4 regions of the Proteiniborus sp. MB09-C3 genome follow, and region 1 is predicted to be linked to each of the others. Evidence: a T-box and tRNA genes for the amino acid it is inferred to sense, from the RefSeq annotation. Region 1 holds a T-box; the other regions hold tRNA genes.

Region 1 (3,220 bases):
ATTCTTGATCCAATATCAAGAGATGCGGAGGCAGTCCATACAGCGAGAACAACTAATATATTACATAGAACACCTCTAAGAAAAGCTGCTTGAAAGCTTAGAGATGTTTTTGCAAGACCTAAATCAAGAGTAGTTGCCAATATGTCTTTACTTACTAATTGGGATTTATATATTATATATGCTAAAATTACTGAACCTATAAAATTTCCTATATAAACGAAAATCCAATTTTTCAGCATCCCAGTTAAGGTTATTTTCTTGTCCATTAACCCCATTGTCATGAGATTGTTTCCAGTGAAAAGCTCACTTCCTGAAAAAACTACTAGCATTAAGCCTACGGGAAATACAAAAGCACCAAAAAATTTCATTAAACCAGCATCTATATTACCTAAAGTCTGCATAACTACAATATACGCATATCCTCCAAGACCTATATAAATTCCAGCCATTATTCCTAGAATCAGCATTCTTGTTATGGATAAGCTAGCCTTTGTTTCTGATGAAGCAATGATTGCCTGTGCCACTTCTGAAGGTGCAAGATACCTTTTTTCCATGTCAGTTCCTACTTTCTTATATACTATATATTTTGCAAAAATAATTTTACAAGCAAAATATTTCCTTGATTCATGAATTGCAACAATATCATTGATTTAATATTGCATCTGGCTTTTGGGATGCAATACTTTGAAAAATAATTATTGCAATTCATAATGTCAAACCATGTTACCTTTTAGAATCTCAAATACTCTATTATGTAGGTATTTTTCCATTAGATTATACAAATAATACATTCATTACGACATGTTTAGCATATTATATAATGACATATAATATAAATAATATTTGCTTTATGGAAAAAAATTTGGTACAATACCATATAATTAGAATAATTGCGTTGAAGAGAAATAGTAGGTTATGAAGTTGCTTCTAGAGAGTCGTTGGTGGGTGGAAAACGATGGTAACAATATCTGAACTCGTCTCTGAGCTATTGGAGTGAAATATATTAGCTCTAATCGGATAAATCCGTTAAAGTTATTTGAGTGGACGGTAAATATTTTGCTGTCAATTAGAGTGGTACCGCGAACCTTTCGTCTCTATATGAGTTGAAAGGTTTTTTTATTTTTGTAGAGTTTCTAAAATATTAAATGTTGTGAGTTGAGGAGTGAGAGATATGAGAGAGTATAATCCAAAATCAATTGAGAAGAAATGGCAGGACATTTGGGATGAGAAAGGAACCTTTTATGCCTCAGAGGATAAATCAAAGCCAAAATACTATGCACTAATAGAGTTCCCTTATCCATCAGGGCAAGGGCTTCACGTAGGTCATCCTAGACCATATACAGCTCTTGATGTGGTAGCGAGAAAAAGAAGAATGCAGGGATATAATGTACTATATCCAATGGGCTGGGATGCATTTGGATTGCCTACAGAAAATTACGCAATACAGAATAAGATACATCCTGCTATAGTAACAGAAAGAAATGTTGCTAGGTTTAAAGAGCAGTTAAAGTCATTGGGTTTGTCCTTTGATTGGTCAAGAGAAATCAATACAACTGATCCTGAATACTTCAAATGGACACAATGGATATTCTTAAAATTGTTTGAAAAAGGATTGGCATACAAGAAAGAAGCTTCTATTAACTGGTGTACAAGTTGCAAGGTTGGTCTTGCTAATGAAGAGGTAGTTAATGGAGGATGTGAGCGTTGCGGCGGAGAAGTAGTTAGAAAGACTAAAAATCAATGGATGCTTAAAATAACCGAATATGCAGAAAGACTAATTAAGGATTTAGACTTAGTTGACTATATAGATAGGGTTAAGATACAACAGAAAAACTGGATAGGTCGTTCAGAAGGTATGGAGGTAGATTTTAAAATAACTGGGGATAAAAAAATCACAGTCTATACTACAAGACCAGATACTCTTTTTGGTGCAACATATATGGTTATATCACCAGAACACCCTCTTATAGATGAGCTTAAAGATAAAATAAAAAATTTTGATGAGATTGAAGAATATAGGGAATATGCACATAAGAAATCTGACTTTGAAAGAACAGAAATGTCTAAAGAAAAGACTGGAGTACAAATCGACGGAATAAATGCAGTAAACCCAGTAAGCAATAAAGAAGTACCTATCTGGATATCAGACTATGTGCTTATGTCCTATGGAACAGGTGCTATAATGGCTGTACCAGGCCATGATACAAGAGACTGGGAATTTGCTAAGAAGTTTGGTCTTCCTATAATTGAAGTAGTAGAGGGAGGCAATGTAGAAAAAGAAGCATTTACGGATATTGAAAATGGTACAATAGTGAACTCAGATTTCATAAATGGACTTTCAGTAAAGGAAGCAAAAGAAAAGATAAGCGATTGGCTAGAAGAAAAGGGAATAGGACATAGACAAACTAACTATAAGCTTAGAGACTGGGTATTCTCTAGACAAAGATACTGGGGAGAGCCTATACCTTTGGTTTATTGTGAAAAGTGCGGATGGGTTCCAGTGCCTGAAGAACAGCTTCCAGTATTGCTTCCAGAGGTGGAAAGCTATGAGCCTACTGACAATGGAGAATCACCACTTGCTAACATAAGAGATTGGGTAGAGACTACTTGTCCTAAATGTGGTGGTCCTGCAGAAAGAGAAACGGATACTATGCCTCAATGGGCAGGTTCATCTTGGTATTTCTTAAGATATACTGATCCTCATAACGACAAAGAGCTAGCAAGCAAGGGAAACCTTGACTATTGGCTTCCTATTGACTGGTATAATGGAGGAATGGAGCATACTACATTACACCTATTGTATTCAAGATTCTGGCATAAGTTTCTATACGATTGCGGAGTGGTACCTACTCCAGAGCCATACAAAAAAAGAACATCACATGGAATGGTACTAGGAGATAATAGTGAAAAGATGTCAAAGTCGAGAGGCAATGTAGTAAATCCAGATGAAATAGTAGACGAATTTGGTGCAGATACCCTAAGACTATATGAAATGTTCATAGGTGACTTTGAAAAAAGCGTTCCTTGGTCTCAAAATGGTGTAAAAGGCTGTAGAAGATTCCTAGATAGAGTATGGAGACTTCAAGAATTATTAGTTGATGGAGATGAATATTCTAAACAACTAGAAACAAGCATGCACAGGACAATCAAAAAGGTAAGCGAAGACTATGAAACATTGAAATTTAACACAGCTGTAGCAACACTTATGAGCTTGCTAAAT
Region 2 (3,220 bases), 1.8 Mb from region 1:
GCCTCCTAAAGGCTGATGTATCATAACTTCAGCATTTGGAAGTGCAAATCTTTTTCCCTTAGCTCCTGCTGTAAGTAAGAATGCTCCCATACTTGCTGCCATACCAATGCATATAGTTGAAACATCTGGTTTTATATACTGCATAGTATCGTATATTGCAAAGCCTGAGGTAATGGATCCTCCAGGGCTATTTATATATAGCTGAATGTCTTTATCTGGATCCTCGGCTTCAAGAAACAAAAGCTGTGCTACTACAAGGCTTGCAGTAACATCATTAATTTCATCGCTAATAAAAATAATTCTTTCCTTTAAAAGCCTTGAATAAATATCATATGATCTTTCTCCTCTATTTGTTTGTTCAACAACCATTGGAACTAAAGCCATGTTATCTCCTCCCAACTTACTTATTAAGACAATTTAGCTTCTTTAGTTAAGAACTCAACTGTCTTTCTTTTAATTATACCCTTCTTAATATACTCTAAATCGTTATCTTTTATGTTGGATTTAAACTTTTCAACATCTTGATTGTATTGCTTAGCAATACTTTCTAACTCTTCATTTAGTTCTTCATCTGTAGCTTCTATTCCTTCTTTTTCAGAAATAGCTTCTAATACTAAATCAACCTTTACTAATTTTTCAGCATTTGGTTTAAATTGTACTCTTAAATCTTCAACTTGTGTGCCAGTTATCTCTAAATATTTTTCGAATTCTAGTCCTTGATATCTTAGTCTGTATGCAAAATCATTTATATCATCATCAATTTGTCTTTCAACCATAACTTCTGGAATATCTATTTCGCTCAACTCTGCTACTTTTTCTACTACTTTATTTTCATTTTCAACTTTTTCTTTTTGCTCTGCTTGTTTCTTAAGTTTATTCATTGTATCAGATTTTAATTCATCTAGTGTATCAAATTCACTTACATCTTTTGCAAATTCGTCATCAAGAACTGGTAACTCTTTCTCTTTTATTTCATGTATTACAACTTTGAAAATGGCATCTTTACCTGCTAATTCATCTGCATGATATTCTTCAGGGAATGTAACCTTTACTTCTACTTCTTCTTCCTTATTTTTTCCTACAAGTTGGTCTTCAAATCCTGGAATAAATCTACCAGATCCAATTTCAAGAGGTTGATTTTGTGCTGTTCCTCCTTCAAATTGCTCTTCTCCAACAAATCCTGAATAATCAATAGTTAAAATATCGCCTTGTTTTACTGGTCTATCTCCAGCCTCTATAATCCTTGCATTTCTCTCTTGCATTTTCTTTAGTTCTGCATCTAAGTCATCTTCTGTAACATTATACTCAGTCTTTTCTACTTCTATACCCTTGTATTCGCCTAGTTTAACTTCAGGCATTACTGTAACATCAGCTATAAATACTACTGTTTTTCCTTTTTCAATATCTTCAACATCTATAGATGGTCTATCTACTGGGTCAAGTTTATGTTCTTCTATAGCTTTATCATATGCTTCTGGAAATACAATGTTTATTGCATCTTCATAAAAAATTCCTTCCCCATAGTTCATTTCAATTATCTTTCTAGGAGCTTTTCCCTTTCTAAATCCTGGGATATTGAATCTTTGCTTATTTTTCAAATAAGCCTGTTGAACACCCTTCTCGAATGTTTCTGCATCTACTTCAATTTTTAAGGTAACAACATTGTTTTCCTTTTTTACTACTGTTGAACTCATCTAATTTCCTCCTTAAACCTTTATATTAGTCTCTTTAATTCACACCTATTTATATCATCGACATGCTAATCAAATATATATCCGAAAGTCTGTGTCTATGTATAGTGTGAATATACCCATTTTTAAAAAATTCCTATATACTGCAAACAATATTTATGTCATTTTCAATTATAAGGTTACAATTGGCGTAAATTAACCATTCTCATAATTAACCACTATATTATATCATAAATTCTTCCCATGTCCAATTGTAGCATACATTTTTTCAAAAAATATATAAAAAAACCAATGGAATATACCATTGGCTGTTGTGGTGCGGGAGAGAGGACTTGAACCCCCACGTCAATGACACTAGATCCTAAGTCTAGCGCGTCTGCCAGTTCCGCCACTCCCGCGTAATTTGTTTTTTCTTACCGACAAAATTTATTATACCACGTACAGAAATAAAGTCAACAATATTTTTAAAATTTTTTTATGGAATTTTGAGGAAAATAAAGAGACTAATTAATAGTCCCTTATTTTTTTGAAAATACTTAACATACATAGCAAAATGTCTATCTATTTTTACACAGTCCATAACCCTTATTATAGTTTCCAAAACTCATCTAAATGCTTCATCATGCTCTTATTCGTCACTCTTATATAAGGAAACCATTCCCTAGGAAATAATCTTTGATAATTTGAGTACACAAATCTTTCATCAAGCAGAAGAATAATGCCTCTGTCCTCTTCTGTTCTAATCAGTCTGCCAGCTGCTTGGAGAACCTTGGTCATACCTGTGTACATGTAGGAATATTCATAGCCTAATCTGTTTATTTTATTGAAATAATCTTTAATAATATCTCTTTCCAAGCAAATCTGAGGTAAACCAACTCCAACTATTATAACTCCTATTAGCCTGTCATGCTTAAGATCTATCCCCTCGGAGAATACTCCTCCTAAGACACAAAATCCTAAAACATTTTTTTCCTTGTCTAATTCGAATAGCTCTAAAAAATCTTCCCTTTCTTCCTCAGACATATTAGGTGCTTGAATGTAGGTTTCAAATTCAGAATATCTCTCTGTAAAAATCTCATAAACCTTATTCATATATTGATAGGATGGGAAAAAAATTAAATAGTTTCCTTCTTTAGCATCTAAAACAGATTTGATGTATTCTGCAATATCTGTATAACTCTTTTCTCTTTCTCTATATTTTGTTGATATTCTATCAGCCACAAGAATACGTCTATTTTCAATAGAAAAGGGAGAATCTAAATAAATCGTATAGTCATCCTCTTCTCCACCTAATATATTGCGGTGATAATCCATTGGAATTAATGTAGCAGAAAAAAATATAGCTGCCTTGCCTTTCTTTAAGGTTTCTTTTAATAAATGAGATGGATTGAGGCAAAAAAGCTTTATTTTCATATCTCCATTAGAGCTTTCTCCATATGTAATATATTTATCGTCATAAAGCTCCCATATTCTTGTAAAGGAAATGGCATCAAAATACAGGCTTAAATAGTCTTCGTTTATCTCATTCT
Region 3 (3,220 bases), 710 kb from region 1:
TCACATTTGGCAGATGCTTGTCAAGTGTTTTTGTTGTATCTAAGAGTTGCCTATTAAATTAGATAGACAACTCTTTTTTTATTGTCTCAAAAACCCTTTAAAAGTACGATTTTATAGGTTTTTATATTGATAAAACTATGCTCATAAATCTTTTTCCTGTGTCCTTTATATGCCTTCTATATAATTCTTCTACTGCGTCGTTTAGACTCTTATATCCTCTTTTGGTTGCCGATTCGTAAAAATACTCGATTTTTTTAATTGATATTGGTTCTAAAAACATCAATTGTAAGTAGAATTGTAATTCTTCTACAGGTGATATATTTCCTGCTTTCAGATGCTTGTCAGTAATATGTTTCCCAATGCCCCTATCCATTAAAATTCCCCTATATTCCATTATAGCTAGGGCGGTACATTTAGCGTTTTCCTTTATGCTCTCAAATTCTTCGTGCGAACCATGTTGACATAGTAGGTCAATCCACTCTAAGTTTTGTAATTCTCTTTGTTCTTCCATACTCTTTTTCATTATAATTTTCCCCCTTTGATTTTTTATTATTTTTATTAAAGGCTTAGCCCCATGTGCCGTTAGAATAATAATGCAACCAACACCCATTTTTGAAGTGTACTTCTAAATATTGTCGATGCTCTTTTACTTTTGTAGGAATCCAGTCTGCTTTGTAATCTAAGCCTTGTCCTGCGTTATGTCTTTTATATGTGCTTTCAAATAAAGCTTTAGCACTATCTGATAATTTTTGATGACCATTTACATTTTCAAAATTTATATCTATATAATTAATCTAAATCACCTCCAAGAAATTTACATTTATTTTAGGTGTAAGTTCTGCTATGTAAATTTTTAAGATAATATCCTGGTCTCTTTTACAAATATTGTTTTTATCCATCTTTTGCTTAAAGCTTTTAACCTTTTGCATAAGCTGCAAAAAATCATCTACTTTCACTATCTCCACCTCCTAATTTGTTCTACCCTCTAATATTATTATAAGGTAAAATTATTACCTTGTCAACATATATTTTAACTTTATAGGGTTAATTTTTTAATTGTTTGTTGCATTTTAAAATTTTGTAGAATATAATATTGATAGGAGGGATATTATGCTAAAATCCAATTTAAGAGTGATAATGGCAAAGCGTAAAATTGATAGCATTACAGAATTGATTGAGCTATCTGGACTATCAAGAAATGCTATTAATAAAATATACAAAGAAGAAAAAATTGAAGCTAGTTCGCTTGAAACATTTATTAAACTTTGTAATGCTCTAAACTGCAAGTTATCCGAACTAATCGAATATATTCCTGATTAAGCCCACACGGGCTTTTTATTTAACCTTAATTTCTTCTGTAGAAGGCGATTTAAGAGCTTTAATTTCTTAGCCATATAAAACCTCGACTAAGAGTAAAATAAAGCCGATTTACCCCTATATTTCAAAAATGCCTTTCTGTGATGTAGTAAAATAGCCTTGTTTAGAAGTCGAAATTTCATATATAGAGTGTAATAAACAAATAATAAAAAGCGACTACTCACTAAAAATTAATGGGTACTCGCTTTCTTTTATTTACAGTTTATTAATATTATATGGTGCGGGAAAAGGGATTCGAACCCTCACAGTGTTTCCACCAATAGCCCCTCAAACTATCGTGTCTACCAATTCCACCATCCCCGCTTATGCTACCTTAGACATCTCTTCTAATATATTCAAAAGAGTTATCACAGAGTAGTTGTCATCACAAACGTACGTGTCTGCCTATTCCACCACCTCTGCATAGAATAGCAAGTATTGTGTTAATACTTGCTACTTTTATATGCCTATTTTTAGGTCAATAAAATAATTATAGCTATAATCCATACGCATGTCAACTACAAATATTAGTTAGTTTAATGAGCTTTCCTCCTGCTTCAATGCATCCTCTTGCTGCAACGATTTTGGAATATACCACTTTGTAATGTTGTCATACATATTAAATTCATTTGGAGCAATTTCACCATGAACTTTGCTATTTACTAATATAGATGAATTTACGAAATACAAACTAACATAAGGAAGATCGTCGATTATTAAGTCTTGAATCTGCTCATATATCTTCTTTTTATCTTCAATCCTATAAGTGCTTTGAGCTTGTAATAGCAATTCATCCATTTTCTCATTATTATAGCCTATAAAATTCAATCCTCCATTTATTTGAGAAGAATGAAAAGCAAAAGATAGATTAGGAATATATGATAGTTCCCAGCCAAGCAATGTTATATCATAGGCTCCCGTTGATATTTTTTGCATGACATTTTCCCATTGTTCTTCTTTTATCTCTTCAGTTAAGTTTCCTTGTTTATTTTCATTATATTCTTTTACAACCTTTATTCCTGCATCAGTTAAGTTTTCTGCAATAATATTTGCAGTTTCTCTTCTTAAATCATTAAATGAATTAGTTATTAGCCTGATTGTTAATTTATTTCCATCTGCATCCTCAAAAAAACCATCTCCGTCTACATCATTCCAGCCAGCTGAGACTATAATTTGCCTAGCCTTGCTGACATTATATCCATACGAATTTGCATCATCTGATATTAACCAAGATTCTGGATGTATAGGTACATCATTTCTTGTAGCATGTCCCATATATACTTTTTGTACTATTGATTGTCTGTCTATAGCATATGCTATAGCCTTTTTTAAGGCTTTTCCCTTTTCTCCAGTAAAAATTCCATCTCTAAGGTTAAATCCTAAAAATTCATATTTATTTGAAGCATACTCATATATTTCTACTTTTTTATTTTGAGCATATTTTTCCCAGTCAACTCCCAGGCTTGCAGTTACATCTATTTGACCTGCTTCAAAAGAAGTAACAGCTAACTCTTCATCCTTTAAAGCCTTTCCTATAATTTTAGATATATATGGCTGTTCTCCCCAATAGTCCTTATAGGATTCTAGGATAACATTTTGAAATTTGTTAATCTCAATTTCTTTGTACGGTCCTGTTCCTATTGGTTTGTAATTATCTTTTGCTAAGGCATTACCATAACTAGCTTTTATATCTTTTCCCTTTAGAAATGCGTGTTTTGGAACGATAGGAAAGACTAATCCCTCTAAAACATCACCATAAGCTCTGTCAAAAGTCAATGTTAAATCGTACTTATTTATGACACGCACATCCTTTAAATATTTTAAGGATTCTGAAGCTTTAATAATATCTGACAGGCTATCTGTT
Region 4 (3,220 bases), 700 kb from region 1:
TCATGAAGCATATGACAATATTAGAATATGATGATGGATCAGGGCTTACTGATAAAGTACAAAGATGGGTAAGTGAAAATGAAGAACAAATACTAGAAATAATAGATATCGAATATTCACAACATGGAGATATATTCATTGCTACGATAACCTATGAGGAAAGAACATAGAATTAAATAAATAAAACCAATAAAAAAACAAGATAGTCTAAGTATAGTACTTAAATTATCTTGTTTTTTACTAGAGCAATATTAGAAAAAAGATTTTATGGATTAAATAGAGTATTTATGCTTGATCCGTAACATTTTCTAATAAAGTTATCGATTTTTCTTCGCAATCAATCTCTGTCATTATTCCATAAGGAAGAATGCCGATTGGCATAGCATGACCAAAATTTACGTTATACAGAATGGGAAGATTAATAAGATGCTCTTCTGCTGCTACAACTTGAAGGATTGCAGATTTATAATCTTCGTAGTATACTTCTCCCTGGGGTTTTCCCACAAGTATTCCACGAATCACTTTTAAAATTCCCTGAGCAGCCAAGTTTCGAAGTGTCCACTTAACAAAGTCTGGAGAAGGCTTATCCTCACTTGTTTCAATAAATAAAATGGTGTCTTTCCATTCTTCAAGTGCTGGCCAAACTTCTGTTCCAATACACATCATAAAAACATCAAGGCATCCGCCAAGAAGATGTCCGCGTACTTTTCCTGTTCCCTGTAAAATTTCATAACCATGTTTTTCAGGTTTTAATTTTTTAGCAACATGTCGATTTTTTTCATCCCATGGTATAAAATCATCTGACCATTCTGGGCTTGACAATATTTGGTATCCCTTTGTATCTTCAAATAACATTTTACTTACAGATGTTTTTGTATACTCGAACATGGATACATATTCACCGAATTCACACATAACAGATGGCCCGTAAAAAGAAACTAACCCTGCTTTATACATCATTAGGTGACTTATTGTACTATCGGAATATCCCATAAAAATTTTTGGATTGTTTTTGATTACTTCATAATCTATATATGGGAGCAACCTTATGGAGTCGTCACCACCAATAGCGCAGAAGATTGCCGATATTGTATTATCTTCAAAAGCATCCATTAAATCCTTTGCGCGAAGCTCGGGATGTTCAGCAATGAACTTGCTTCCTTTCAAAGCATTGGACATTGCGACTACTTCAAGACCAAATTCTCTTTCCAACCGTTCTTTGGCAATATCATATTTATGTATTAAATTTTTATCGCCAAGGCCGCCCCAAGAAAGGCTTACAACTGCAACTCTATCTCCAGGCTTTAATCTTTTTGGACGAATCATAGCTATGCCTCCTTATTACTCCTATGTATTTATGCGTTAGCATTTAGTTTCAACCTAATACTATCATGTTTTTTTATATAAAAAAAGACATATCATTCCTTGATATAAGGAAGAAATGTCTATTATGGTGCCCGAGGCGAGAGTCGAACTCGCATGGTTTCCCGCTCGATTTTGAGTCGAGTGCGTCTGCCATTCCGCCACTCGGGCATATTAGCTACAAAAAACATCTTAACACAAATATAATTAAAAATCAATAGTTTTATAAGAAAGTAATTGTGTAAATCAAGGAAACAATATTAGGTGTTTTTATTAGAATGATAAATATGTTATTCGTGATAAAATAATGAAAAATTGCATAAACTTTTCTTATGTGGAGTTATTAGAAAAAACATATTGCCCGTAGGAGGAGATTTATGAAGAAGATAGTAATTATTGTTGCTGCAATAATCTTATTGTTTTCCTTGGAAAGCGGAGCGCAACCCCAACCACCGTTGCCACAATATAAAATAGAGATAGATATAGTATCTAGAAGTCTTTATTTCTATGAGAACAACAATGTAGTTAAAAAATATCCCATAGCAGTAGGAAAGGCTAGTACTCAAACCCCTATTGGAGACTACAAGATAATAAACAAAGTAGTAAATCCGTATTATTCTAAAAAGAAGATAGCAGGGGGAAGCCCTCAGAATCCTTTAGGCAGTAGATGGATGGGGTTTAAGCCATCATATGGGATACATGGAAATAATAATACGAAATCGATAGGAACCTTTGTATCTGAAGGATGCGTTAGAATGTACGATAAGGATGTAAAGGAATTATACGAGAAGATTACAGTTGGGGTACCAGTAACAGTAAAATATGAACCAATCAAAACAGAAAGGGATATCGAGAATGATAATCCAATAGTTATTGTCTATCCCGATTATTATTCAAAAGTACCTAATCTGGTTAATCTGGTTGATGAAAAATTATCTGAGCTTAGCCTTATTGAAAAAATAGATAGCAATAAGTTAGCCACATTGAAAAAACAAATAAATAAAGAAATTGTTGTCTTTTCCGATAAATGGGTTTATATGATAAATGGAAACTATATTACTAATGATGTAATATTTAAAGATAGTACTCTATATATAAACCTAGATAAAGTATGCAAATTCCTTAAAATAGATGTTTATAGTACTGAATCCACAGAAACCGTAATGATCCTTAGCAATAATATTTCCATAATTGAAGAAAGTGGAAGTAGATATGTATCAATTAACCAATTAGAAGCCAATCTTGGAGGCAGTCATAAGATACATCAGGAGCAGCAGACGATAAAACTTGACTTAAATTATTTGCTGTTCAATAATAAGTTTGTTAAGGGGGAAGTATTGAATATAGAAGGAGATGTGGCAATTTCCTTAGATAGTTTATATAGCATATCAAATAAAGAGCTTACCATATCACAAGAAAAATCAAATGTTATAGTAAATAACAAAGAGATAAAATGCAAACCTGTTAATGGCAAGCTTTATATAGCTTTAAAAGATTTATTGCTACAAACAAATTTTAAATCAAATACATATACTAAAGATAAATATATTGAAATATTTAGAGAGCCTTTATGAAGATATATCCGTAGACTTAAAGAAAAACTTTTAATTTCAGATATCTGAAATTAAAAGTTTTTTTGTGCAAAATAATCCCAAAAATGATAGAATAGAATCTAGATTTTAAAGGCGAATATAGATAAAATATAAATAATGAAAAAGAGCATTTGGGGGAAGGGGTGAATAAATGTTCGATAGAGAGCAGAATTTGATAAAAAAATGCGTGAATGGAAATTTAAAGGCATTTGATGAACTAATAGAAAAATATGAGAAAACAGCATATAATATAGCACTTAGAATGC

Evidence for each region. A T-box is a leader RNA that pairs with one kind of tRNA and senses whether it is charged. The one in region 1 lies ahead of leuS (leucine--tRNA ligase), so its partner is inferred to be a tRNA-Leu.
Region 2: it encodes a tRNA-Leu, which carries the amino acid that the T-box ahead of leuS (leucine--tRNA ligase) is inferred to sense. The anticodon was not compared.
Region 3: it encodes a tRNA-Leu, which carries the amino acid that the T-box ahead of leuS (leucine--tRNA ligase) is inferred to sense. The anticodon was not compared.
Region 4: it encodes a tRNA-Leu, which carries the amino acid that the T-box ahead of leuS (leucine--tRNA ligase) is inferred to sense. The anticodon was not compared.

Annotation. Positions count from the first base shown of each region.
Region 1 is NZ_CP127161.1:1,418,462-1,421,681, forward strand. Features, by position in the region: gene QO263_RS06860 (formate/nitrite transporter family protein) at 1-554, opposite strand, end outside; T-box leader at 887-1,099, shown strand; gene leuS (leucine--tRNA ligase) at 1,172-3,220, shown strand, end outside.
Region 2 is NZ_CP127161.1:3,547,309-3,550,528, forward strand. Features, by position in the region: gene clpP (ATP-dependent Clp endopeptidase proteolytic subunit ClpP) at 1-384, opposite strand, end outside; gene tig (trigger factor) at 408-1,694, opposite strand; tRNA gene QO263_RS17425 (tRNA-Leu) at 2,006-2,089, opposite strand; gene QO263_RS17430 (ATP-dependent DNA helicase) at 2,280-3,220, opposite strand, start outside.
Region 3 is NZ_CP127161.1:2,125,751-2,128,970, reverse strand. Features, by position in the region: gene QO263_RS10170 (hypothetical protein) at 122-523, opposite strand; gene QO263_RS10165 (hypothetical protein) at 795-956, opposite strand; gene QO263_RS10160 (helix-turn-helix domain-containing protein) at 1,111-1,320, shown strand; tRNA gene QO263_RS10155 (tRNA-Leu) at 1,594-1,680, opposite strand; gene QO263_RS10150 (ABC transporter substrate-binding protein) at 1,888-3,220, opposite strand, start outside.
Region 4 is NZ_CP127161.1:2,115,259-2,118,478, forward strand. Features, by position in the region: gene QO263_RS10100 (hypothetical protein) at 3-170, shown strand; gene QO263_RS10105 (S66 family peptidase) at 286-1,326, opposite strand; tRNA gene QO263_RS10110 (tRNA-Leu) at 1,452-1,533, opposite strand; gene QO263_RS10115 (L,D-transpeptidase) at 1,740-2,936, shown strand; gene QO263_RS10120 (RNA polymerase sigma factor) at 3,106-3,220, shown strand, end outside.